Linked DNA regions of Actinokineospora alba. The main gene of each other region encodes a partner of the protein of the gene in region 2 in a complex. Links are inferred from orthologs where the notes say so. Each region holds a gene or a part of one and is shown on either strand. Other genes may lie near its edges.

Region 1 (5,731 bases), 620 kb from region 2 along the record:
TAGATCTCCCACGCGGGCCAGAGTCGGATCAACCCGTCGGTCCAGCCCATGTACCAGTCGGGCACCGTGCCCGCGGAGATGTGCGCCGCGTTGAACGGTCCGAAGTTCCAAATCGGGTTGATCTGGAACAGGCCACCCAGGGCGGCGGTGACGCCGACGACGACGGCCATGAACGCGCCGCCCTTGATCGCGAACACCGGCATGATCCGGACGCCGACGACGTTGGTCTCCTTGCGCCGCACGCCCGGGAACTGGGTGTGCTTCTGGTACCAGACCAGCGCGAGGTGGACGCCGATGAGCGCGAGCAGGATGCCCGGCAGCAGCAGGATGTGGACCGTGTAGAGGCGAGGCACGATGTCCTCGCCGGGGAACTCGCTGCCGAAGAGCAGCCAGTGCACCCAGGTACCCACGACCGGCAGCGACAGCAGCAGGCCGGACATGATCCGCAGACCCGCGCCGGAGAGCAGGTCGTCGGGGAGCGAGTAGCCCGCGAAGCCCTCGAACGCGCCGAGCAGGAACAGCAGCACGCCGATGACCCAGTTGACCTCACGCGGGCGCCGGAAGGCGCCGGTGAAGAACACGCGGAACATGTGGCAGACGATCGCCGCCATGAACAGCAGGGCCGCCCAGTGGTGGACCTGCCGGGCGAACAGGCCGCCGCGCACGTCGAAGGTGATGATCAGCGTCGACTCATAGGCCCGCGACATCTCCAGGCCACGCAGGTTGACGAACGAACCCTGGTAGACGACCTCCTGCATGGAGGGGTCGAAGAACAGCGCCAGGTAGGTGCCCGAGAGCAGCAGCACGATGAAGCTGTAGAGCGCGATCTCGCCGAGCAGGAACGACCAGTGCGTCGGGAAGACCTTGTTCATCTGGTGGCGCATGCCCTTGGCCAGGTGATAGCGGTCATCCGCCCACTTGGCAGCACCACCCGCGGCACGGGAGGCGGCGGAGTTGGCCTTGGTGGGAGTTGTGATTGCGCTCATGACTTCCGCTCCCAGAATGCGGGCCCGACCGGCTCGATGAAATCGCTCCTGGCAATAAAGTAGCCCGTCTCCTCATCGACCGCGATGGGCAACTGGGCCAGCTTGCGGGTCGCCGGACCGAAGATGGGCTTGCCGTAGGCCAGCGCGTCGAACTGCGACTGGTGGCACGGGCACAGGATGCGGTTGGTGGCGTCCTCGTACAGCGACGTCGGGCAGCCGAGGTGGCTGCAGATCTTCGTGTACGCGTAGTAGTCGCCGTAGTTGAAGTCTTCCTGGCCCTGGTGCTTGACGACCTTGCGGCCGTCCTCGGAGCGCAGGCGGATCAGCATGACCGGGTTGTCCGAGCGCTTGAGCGCCTTGGACAGCGCGTGGTGGTCCTCACGCTCCGACTCGCGGAACGGGAACACCGTTTCCATCGCACCGGCGGACAGGTCTTCGGGACGGACCAGGGAGACCTCGTGCGCGTGGCCGGTGGCGCGGCGCAGGAAGACCTTCTCGCCCGGCTTCTCGTGCTTCCACCCGGTGTGCCACAGCGAGTCCTTGGACTCGGTCTGCGCCCACGGGTCGCGGACCAGGCCGCCGATGGCGAACACGCCGATGCCGAGGCCCATCGCGCCCGCGCCGAGGCCGGCGGAGCGCTTGATCAGCGAGCGGCGGGCGATGGTGGTGCGGTCACCCGCGTCGGCGAGCTCGGCGAGGATCGTCGCCTTGTCCAGTTCGGAGGACCCGCTGTCGTTGCGCTGCTGCACCGCGACCTCGTGCGGGACGAACTTCTTCATGTAGAGCAGCGCGCCGACACCGACACCCAGGATCGACAGGCCCAGGGTCGCACCCAGCATCGGGGTGAACAGCGAGTACATGAAGTACCCGTCGGTGTTCGGAGCGACGTAGGCGTGCGGCCAGAAGAGGAACACGCCGATGAACGCGAACCCCGCGAGCGCCGCGATCAGGAACCACAGTGCGACGGCGCGCTCGGCGCGCTTCTCCGCGCGGGTGCCCTTGACCGGCCACGGGTCCGGGTATTCGACCAGTTCGACGCCGTCGAGCTTGTTGCCAAGCTTGACCAGGTCGTCCCGGGACATCTGGGCCAGCTCTTCGTCGCTGGGCACGTCCTGGGGGGTGTTCGAACTCATGACTTCGCCCCAATCCACAGGGTGATGCCGACCAGGGCCGCCATACCCACGATGAACGCGATCAGGCCTTCGGACTGCGGACCAAGGCCGCCGATCGGATTGCCGCCGGGGTTGTTGTTCCCGTCGGTCACCGACCTCACGTAGGCGATGATGTCTTTCTTCTCAGCCGGGCTGAGCTGGCGGTCGGAGAACGTCGGCATGTTCTGCGGGCCGACGAGCATCGCCGCGTACATCTCGGTCTCACTGACACCGTCGAGCTTGGGCGCGAACTTGCCCGAGGACAGCGCTCCGCCGCGGCCGGTGAAGTTGTGGCACGAGGCGCAGTTCAGCCGGAACAGCTCGCCACCGCGGGCGGGGTTGTCGCCGACGAGCTGGCTGCCCGACTCCTGGGGCAGCTGGGTGCCGCCGCCCTTGGACTGGACGAACGCCATCAGGGCGTCGATCTCCTCGGGGGTCAGCTTCGGAGGCTTGCGCTCGGCCTGGGCCTCCTGCCGGACCGCGGGCATGCGCCCGGTCGCGGTCTGGAAGTACACCGACGCCTCGCCCACGCCGATGAGGCTGGGGCCGCGGTCGGTGACGCCCTCGAGGTTGGTGCCGTGGCAGCTGATGCAGGTGTTGTTGTAGATCTGCTCGCCCTTGCGCAGCGCGGCCGGGTCGCCCTGGGCCTGTGCGACCTGCGGCTGCGGCGCGAACGCCGAGTACAGCAGGCCGAGCGTCATCAGCGCCATGCCGAGCGCCAGCAGGCCCGCGATGCGCCTGCGGCCCTTGCTGTGGCTCCGTTGTTTCTTGGTCATTTAAGCGGCAACCCTTGCTGTCAGTGCGGGCTCGGCGAAGCTGTGGTGGGTGGCGGCCATCACGGCACCAGGTAGATGACCGCGAACAGTCCGATCCACACGATGTCGACGAAGTGCCAGTAGTACGAGACCACGATCGCCGACGTGGCCTGGGCCGGGGTGAACTTGCTCAGCCGCGTCCTGATCAGCAGGTACACGAACGCGACGAGACCGCCGATGACGTGCAGGCCGTGGAACCCGGTGGTCAGGTAGAACACGGTGCCGAAGCCGCCCGAGGGGATGGTGACACCCTCGTGCACGAGCTGCATGTACTCGTAGGCCTGGCCGCCGACGAAGATCGCACCCATGATCAGCGTCAGGATGTACCACCGGCGCAGGCCGAACACGTCGCCCCGCTCGGCGGCGAACACGCCGAGCTGACACGTGAACGATGACGCCACCAGGATGATGGTGAACGGCAGCGCGAAGGGCAGGTTCAGGTGGATCGGCTCACCGCCCGCCTCGAGGGGCGGGGGCCAGTGTCCGGTCGCGTTCTGCGCCTTGACGGTGAAGAACATCGCGAACAGGCCGGCGAAGAACATGAGCTCGCTGGACAGCCACACGATGGTGCCGACGCTGACCATGTTCGGCCGGTTCAGCGAATGCACACGCTGACCAATGGAGGGCGCTGCTGTTGTCACGCGACGCATTATGTCGTGCGTGTGACCGGGATGGCGTATCGGGTCCACGGCGGGTCGCGCGTCGCCCCGGTCACACCTTGACGATCGTGGGCGAAGGTGCGCCCCCACCGGCGAACCGTCGGCCGTTCGAGCGGAAAACCGCACGTCGGGCCCCAGTTGGACGCCTTGGGCCAGGCCCGAACGTGAGACCGATAACATCGTGTCCACCAGCACCTGGCCTAGCGAAGGACCCCAGAGCATGAGCACGCAGCCACTGAAGATCCTGGTGTTCAGCCACCGCCCCGAGGTCCGGGAGACCATCGTCACAGCCATCGGGCGACGTCCGGCGGCGGATATCGGCCGCGTGGCGTATGTCGAGGTCGGCACCGTGGCCGAGGTGCTGATGGAGATGGACGGCGGTGACATCGATCTCGCGATCCTCGACGGCGAATCGCAGCCCACCGGCGGCATCGGTTTGTGCCGCCAGCTCAAGAACGAGATCGACGAGTGCCCGCCGGTCGTCATCGCCGTGCGCCGCAAGGACGACCGCTGGCTGGCCACCTGGTCGCAGGCCGACGCGGTGATCGTGCACCCGCTCGACCCGCTGACCGCCGCCGAGACGGTCGCCGACGTGCTGCGCTCGAAGCGCCTTCCCGTCGCGCGTGGTTGACATGACCGCCCGCACCTGGCCCCGGCTGCTCAACCAGCTGATCGACGGGGTCGACCTCGCCGCCGAGGACACCACCTGGGCGATGAACGAGATCATGTCCGGCAGCGCGACCCCGTCGCAGATCGCCGGGTTCGCGATCGGCCTGCGCGCCAAGGGTGAGACGGCCGCCGAGATCGCGGGCATGGCCGAGGGCATGCTGGCGCACGCCAAGCTCGTCCATGTCGGGGGCAACGCCGTCGACGTGGTCGGCACCGGCGGCGACCAGGCCCACACGGTGAACATCTCCACGATGAGCGCCTTGGTGACCGCCGCGGCGGGCGTCCCGGTGGCCAAGCACGGCAACCGCTCGGCGTCCTCGCAGTGCGGGACCGCCGACGTCCTCGAGGAGCTCGGGGTGGCGATCGAGCTGTCCCCCGACGCCGTCGCCACCTGCGTGCGCGAGGTCGGCATCGGGTTCTGCTTCGCTCCCGCGTTCCACCCGGCGCTGCGGTTCGCGGGCCCGACCCGGCGCGAGCTGGGCGTGCCCACGGCGTTCAACGTGCTGGGGCCGCTGACGAACCCGGCTCAGCCGACCGCGGGCCTGGTGGGCTGCGCGAACGCCCGGATGGCGCCGATCGTGGCCGAGGTGTTCGCCCGGCGCGGCGCGAGCGTGCTGGTCGTGCGCGGCGACGACAACCTCGACGAGATCACCACGACCACCACCACGTCGGTATGGGTGGTCAGTGGCGGCAAGGTCCGGGAGGACCGGATCGACCCGGCGAAGCTGGGGGTCACCGCCGCCGAGCCGCAGGACCTGCGCGGTGGCGACGCCGCGTTCAACGCCCAGGTGATCCGCGATCTGGTGGCCGGGAAGTCCGGCCCGGTCCGCGACGCCGTGGTGCTCAACGCCGCGGGCGCCATCGCGGCGTTCCGCGGGCTGTCCGCCGACGTGCACGCCGACCTGGAGGCCGCCCTCGGGCAGGCCACGCTCGCCCTGGACTCAGGCGCCGCGAGCACCCTGCTCGACCGCTGGACCGTGCGGTCCACGGAGCTCGCAGGCTGATCTGTCGCTGACATAGCGAAGCCCGTGCGTGATTCACGCACGGGCTTCGCTATGTCAGGTGCCTCAGAGAGGCGGTGGGGTCAGCTTGGTCAGGTGAAGATGCTGACGCCACCAGGGCCGATGAGCAGGCCGAGCACGATCAGTAGCGCTCCGTAGAGCATTTGTCCCCGAATCAAGGTGACAATGCCACCGATTACGAGCACCACAGCGATAATCCACAACAGGGTTGCCATGATTAGTACCTCCTCACCAGCCGGAATGCCCGCGTTCCGAGGTAGTCAAACCTTCCATCTTCTAGTCACTGAGCGCTTCCGGGTTGAGCAGCGCACGCGGCCTAGTGCCCGCTAGTCCGTCCAGCAGATTCTCTACCGCCAGCAGGCCCATCGCCGCCCTGGTCTGCACGGTCGCGCTGCCCAGGTGCGGGACGATCGTGACCGCGTCCAGGTC
Region 2 (5,912 bases):
CTGAGCCAGAATCGTCACAGTCCCCGGCGAAACCTCAGTAAACCCAGCATCCCGAACAGCAAGAACCCCCCGGTCCTTCCAAGCAGCATCCGGCGAATCCCCCGGATGCAACCCCTCCCACACCGCTTCAGACGGCGTCCGCACCGCACACCGAAACCCCTTGCCCCGCCAGCCTTCCACCTCCGCGGGCCCCAGCAACGCCGCCAACAGCATCGTCGCGTGCCCGACCTGAGCCGCAGCCTTCCCAGCCGTCATCGGCACCGAAGGGTTGCACCACAACACCGGCACGCCGGCCTCAACCGGCCCAGGCGAGTCGAGAGGCAAATCGCTCCCCGAGATCTGCAGCTTCGACACTTCCCGCGGCACCTCAGCGACAAGCCCAGGCACCAAAGCACGAGCCTGAGCGCCGCCAACCTCGACAGTCACCCCAGGAAGCGCCTGCACCGCCGCCCACTGCGCCCCCCTGGCCCGCCGCGACACCTTGCGAATCCGACCGCGGACCCAGACATCGACGTCGTCGTGCCAGGGCCCGTCCTGCCCCGCCTGCGGATCCAGGCAGACCGCCACCGCCGCCGCGGCCGCCGCCTCCAGCAGCGCGCTGCGGGCCGGGGCTTCCCGTTCGATCCGCAGGATCACCGGCATCGCCCGCACGTGCTCCGGGTCCTCATCAGCGGTGTCGCGGGTGGCCGAGGCGGGCAGCCCCAGCCACGCGGCATACCGGGCGGCGAGCGGGTCGAGGATGCTCACAGGCGTTCGAGGTCCAAACCGTCGGCGAGGTCGGCGGCCTCGACCTCGGCGCGGGTGACGCCCAGGACGAAGAGCACGACGTCGAGGTAGGGGTGGGACAGGGCGGTGTCGGCGATCTCGCGCAACGCCGGTTTCGCGTTGAAGGCGATCCCCAGGCCCGCGGTCGCCAGCATGTCGATGTCGTTGGCGCCGTCGCCGACCGCGACGCACTGGGCCAGCGGCACCCCGAAGGACTCCGCGAACCGGCGCAGGGCCACCGCCTTGCCTTGGCGGTCGACGACCTCGCCGACCACCCGGCCGGTGAGCAGGCCGTCGACGATCTCGAGGTCGTTGGCGGCGGCGAAGTCGAGGTCCAGGTCGTCCACGAGGCGGTCGATGACCGCGCTGAACCCGCCCGACACCACACCGCAGCGGAATCCCAGGCGCTTGAGGGTGCGGATCGTCGTGCGTGCCCCCGGTGTCAGCTCCAGGTCCTTGGCCACCTCGTCGAGGACCGACGCGGGCAGGCCCTTGAGGTGGCTGACCCGGTGGTGCAGCGACTCGGTGAAGTCGAGTTCACCGCGCATGGCGGCCTCGGTGACCGCGCGGACCTGCTCCTCGGCGCCCGCCTTGGCGGCGAGCATCTCGATGACCTCGCCCTGGATCAGCGTCGAGTCGACGTCGAACACGATGAGCCGCTTCGCCCGGCGGGCCAGTTGGTCGCGCTCGACGGCGACGTCCAGGCCCACCCGGACCGAGACGTCCGCGAGCGCCTCACGCAGCCGCGCGTCGGCCTCCGGGGTGTCCTGCGCGACGGAGACGTGCAGCTCCAGGCCGGTGACCGGGTAGTCGGCCACCCGGCGGATGGCGTCGATGTTCACGCCGAGGGCGGCGAGGCGGCGGGCGACCTCGGTGAAAGCGCGCGCGGTCACCGGCCTGCCCAGGACCACCAGCACGTGCGACGAACCCTGGCGCGCCCCCGAGCTCGGGTCGGCGCCGACCTCGACCTCGACCCGCATCGACACCGTCGCCATGGCCTGCTCGACGGCCTCCTGGAGGCCCTCGGGGTCGTGGGTGGCGTCGACCAGCACGCCGAGCACGAGTTGGCCGCGGATGACCACCTGCTCGACGTCGACGATCTCCACACCGTGCCGGGTGAGGACGGCGAACAGGACCGAGGAGACACCCGGCTTGTCCGGGCCGGTCACCGTGATCAGAACAGGGGTATTGGGGCTAGCCACCACGATCCTCGTAACTCCGCGCGGGCGCGGACGGTGAGACGTTTCGGCGGCGCCGTTGCCGCGGCGGGGAACCCCATGTTACCGGGGCGTCACGTCCACGACCGGTTCACCGGGGCGAACCTCACACAACGCGAACGGCCCGGCTCCCTGAGTGGGAACCGGGCCGTTCGGCGATGGTCGATCAGTTGGGCTTGAGCGGGTCTTCCTTGTCGATCTCCGGCGGGTTCATCGCCGCGGCAAGCTCCTGGGACGGCGCCGGGATGGCGTGCCCGTTCTTGTCGTGGCCGATGTTCCGCTCGGCTTCGATGCGCTCCAGCATGTGCGGGTAGTGCAGGTCGAAGGCGGGCCGCTCGGAACGGATCCTGGGCAGCTCGGTGAAGTTGTGCCGCGGCGGCGGGGAGCTGGTGGCCCACTCCAGGGAGTTGCCGTAGCCCCACGGGTCGTCCGCGGTGGTGATCTCACCGAAGCGGTAGGACTTGAAGACGTTCCAGATGAACGGAAGCGTCGACGCGCCCAGGACGTAGGCGCCGAGCGTCGAGATCATGTTCAGCGTCGTGAAGCCGTCGCTGGCCAAGTAGTCGGCGTAGCGGCGCGGCATGCCCTCGTTGCCCAGCCAGTGCTGGACGAGGAAGGTGCCGTGGAAGCCGAGGAACGTCAGCCAGAAGTGCAGCTTGCCCAGCGGCTCGTCCAGGTACCGGCCCGTGATCTTCGGGAACCAGAAGTAGATACCGGCGAAGGTCGCGAACACGATCGTGCCGTAGAGCACGTAGTGGAAGTGGGCGACGACGAAGTACGTGTCGGACACGTGGAAGTCGATCGCCGGGGCCGCGAGCAGCACGCCGGTGAGGCCGCCGAAGAGGAACGTCACCAGGAAGCCGACGCTGAACAGCATCGGTGTCTCGAAGGTGAGCTGCCCCTTCCACATCGTGCCGATCCAGTTGAAGAACTTCACACCGGTCGGGACCGCGATGAGGAACGTCATGAACGAGAAGAACGGCAGCAGGACCGCGCCGGTCGCGTACATGTGGTGCGCCCACACCGTCATCGACAGCGCCGCGATACCCAGCGTCGCGTAGATGAGGGTGCGGTAGCCGAACAGCGGCTTGCGGCTGAAGACCGGGAAGATCTCCGACACGATGCCGAAGAACGGCAAGGCGACGATGTAGACCTCGGGGTGTCCGAAGAACCAGAACAGGTGCTGCCAGAGGATCACGCCACCACTGGCCGGGTCGAACACGTGCGCCCCGAGCTGGCGGTCGGCGAGCAGGCCGAACAGCGCGGCGGTGAGGATCGGGAACGCGAGCAGCACCAGGATGCTGGTGATCAGGATGTTCCACACGAAGATGGGCATCCGGAACATCGTCATACCGGGCGCGCGCAGGCACACGATGGTGGTGATCATGTTGACCGCACCGAGGATGGTGCCCAGACCACCGACCGCCAGGCCGACGATCCACAGGTCGGCGCCGACGCCGGGCGAGTGGATCTTGTCCGACAGCGGGGTGTAGGCGAACCAGCCGAAGTCGGCCGCGCCACCCGGGGTCAGGAAGCCCGCCATCACGATCAGGCCGCCGAAGAGGTACAGCCAGTACGAGAAGGCGTTGAGCCTCGGGAACGCCACGTCCGGCGAGCCGATCTGCAGCGGAAGAACGAAGTTCGCGAAGCCGAAGAGGATCGGCGTCGCGTACAGCAGCAGCATGATCGTGCCGTGCATGGTGAAGAGCTGGTTGTACTGCTCCTGCGACAGGAACTGCTGTCCCGGAACGGCGAGCTCACTGCGGATCAGCATCGCCATCGCCCCGCCCACCATGAAGAAGGCGAACGACGTGACTAGGTACATGATGCCGATTTGCTTGTGGTCCGTCGTGCGGAACAACCGCAGCAGGTACGAACCCTTGAGCGTCTCGCGGGCCGGATACGGCCGCGTCGCGATCGGCTGCGGGGCTACTGCAGTCACTCCTGCCTCCTGCGTGCCTCGAGGTGTGAACATGGGTGAGTTCGCCTTGGCGGCGGTTACTCGGGAGGAATCCTAGCCCGCACCTGAGGGCGTGGCGCGCCTGGGTTGGGCCGCTGTGACGTGGTACTCGCCACGTCACAGGCGGTGACTCAGGCCGGGACGACGGCGAACTGGCGCAGGACGAGGTCGGTGAAGGTGACCGGGCCACGCGGGCCGGGTACCCGGTCGAGGTTGATCCCGGTCTCGGGGACCCCGCGCAGCTTGAAGCCGTCGAGCAGCCGGGTCGGCGCGTTCCAGAACACGCCGGTGCCGGTGTAGCCCGCCATGAAGTCGGCGGCCGCCTTCTTGTCCGTGGTGACGATGCCCGCGGCCAGGCCGGAGGTCTCCTCGTTCGCGACGCGGACCGCGTCGGCGAGGCTGTCGACCGGGGCGATGGTGACGGTGGCCTCGCGGTCGGAGTCCAGGGCCCACTCGTAGCCGACGGCGTGCTCGTGCGGGGGCAGCGACGGCTCGACGCCCGCCTTGTCGAGCGCGGCCTGGATGCCGGGCAGCGCCGCGTCGTAGACGTCGCGGTGGACCAGGAGCAGGTTGAGGCGGTTGCAGACTCCGAGGCGGTCGAGGCTGCGGGTGATGAGGTCCTCGGCGAACGCGGGGTCGGCTTTGACGTCGTAATAGAGGACGCCACCGCCGTCGGCGTGGGCCAGGGTGCGCACCCCGTGGGCCGCCGCGCGGCGGTCGAGTTCGCGGGTGGTCTCGCCGCTGCCGCGCACGATGACCAGCGGGATCAGGTGCGGCAGCTCGACCAGCGCCCCCGCGGCGGCGCGGTCGGCGGTGGGCACCAGCTGGATGACGTCGGGGTCGATGTTCGCGTCGGACAGACCGGGCGCGATGACCTCCTTGAGCAGGGCCGTGGCCGAGCGCAGGGCGGCGGAGCCGGTGCGCAGGACGCCCGCGTTGCGGGACTTCACCAGCTGCGAGGCGACGTCGACGGTGACGTTCGGGCGGGCCTCGTAGTTGGCGCCGATGACGCCGACCGGCCTGCGCAGCTCGATCAGCCGCAGGCCGCCGTCGAGGTCACGCACGGGGGTCTCGCGCGCGGGATGCGGCACGGAGGCGAGCAGTCGCAGCTGCTCCGCCATGTCCTCCAGGCGCTCCTCGGTGATGCGCAGCCGGTCGAGCAGGCCACCACTCATCCCTGACGCCTCGGCGGCGGCGACGTCCTCGGCGTTCGCGGCGAGGATCTTGGCCCGGGCCGAGGAGAGCCGGGCGGCCATCTCGCCGATCGCCGCGTCGACCGCCTCGTCGGAGGCACCGGCCAGGTCCGGCGCGGCGAGCTTCGCCTTCGATGCGCACCTGGCCACGATCTCGCCGATGGCTTCGGGGGTCTGCTCGCTCACGGTGATTCCCTTCGATTGGCCGAGTTCAAAGTGTGCCTCATCGCCTGATCTGCTCGGATGGGGTGGTGACCACGCACGCCAAGCTGCTCGACCTGCTGGCCGAGCCGCCCGCCGAGCCCGACTTCGCCGCCGGCTACCTGAACCTGCTCGGCGCCGAGGTTCAGGCCGGTCCGCCGACCGGGCTCGTGCAGCGGCTGATGCGCACCAACCTGGTGCCGATGGTCTACGAGCGCTGGTGGCGGCCCGCCCTCGGCCGGGTGATCAAGGGCCCGACCGGTCCGAGCATGGCCGAGGAGCACGACATCGCGGTGCGGCTGCTGCGGCTCAAGCCGGGTGGGGTGGCGCTGGACGTGGCCTGCGGGACGGGCGGGTTCACCCGGCGTTTCGGGGTGGAGGTCGGTCCGACGGGGCTGGCCGTGGGCCTGGACGCGTCCGCGCCGATGTTGGAGCGGGCGGTCGCCGCGACCCCGGCGGGCAGCCCGGTCGGGTACCTGCGGGCGGACGCGGTGCGCCCGCCGCTGCGCGAGAGCGTGGTCGACGCCGTGTGCTGCTTCGCCGCGCTGCACATGTTCGCCGAGCCGACGGTGGCCC

Evidence for each region.
Region 1: the proteins of ctaD (region 2) and ctaE are in contact, whole or in part, in a solved structure (PDB 7CUB), measured with the Escherichia coli proteins. The link is inferred for Actinokineospora alba from one-to-one orthologs.

What each region holds. Positions count from the first base shown.
Region 1 is NZ_SNXU01000001.1:4,057,351-4,063,081, reverse strand. What follows is about bases 1,788-4,498. They hold ctaE (aa3-type cytochrome oxidase subunit III), read right to left. Parts: upstream 3,603-4,498; coding sequence 2,973-3,602; downstream 1,788-2,972. Other genes in these bases: trpD (anthranilate phosphoribosyltransferase), read left to right, coding at 4,244-4,498; C8E96_RS18755 (hypothetical protein), read left to right, coding at 3,832-4,242; qcrC (cytochrome bc1 complex diheme cytochrome c subunit), read right to left, coding at 2,116-2,913; qcrA (cytochrome bc1 complex Rieske iron-sulfur subunit), read right to left, coding at 1,788-2,119. Outside these bases: qcrB (cytochrome bc1 complex cytochrome b subunit), read right to left, coding at 1-986; more of qcrA, read right to left, coding at 983-1,787; more of trpD, read left to right, coding at 4,499-5,284; C8E96_RS33380 (GPGG-motif small membrane protein), read right to left, coding at 5,374-5,517; C8E96_RS18745 (2-hydroxyacid dehydrogenase), read right to left, coding at 5,579-5,731. UniProt on the Escherichia coli protein: Cytochrome bo(3) ubiquinol terminal oxidase is the component of the aerobic respiratory chain of E.coli that predominates when cells are grown at high aeration.
Region 2 is NZ_SNXU01000001.1:3,432,562-3,438,473, reverse strand. Bases 1,537-4,428 are described here. They hold ctaD (aa3-type cytochrome oxidase subunit I), read right to left. Parts: upstream 3,925-4,428; coding sequence 2,149-3,924; downstream 1,537-2,148. Other genes in these bases: C8E96_RS15810 (aldehyde dehydrogenase family protein), read right to left, coding at 4,074-4,428; serB (phosphoserine phosphatase SerB), read right to left, coding at 1,537-1,967. In the rest of the region: C8E96_RS15825 (peptidyl-tRNA hydrolase), read right to left, coding at 1-747; more of serB, read right to left, coding at 744-1,536; more of C8E96_RS15810, read right to left, coding at 4,429-5,321; C8E96_RS15805 (class I SAM-dependent methyltransferase), read left to right, coding at 5,387-5,912. UniProt on the Escherichia coli protein: Cytochrome bo(3) ubiquinol oxidase is the terminal enzyme in the aerobic respiratory chain of E.coli that predominates when cells are grown at high aeration.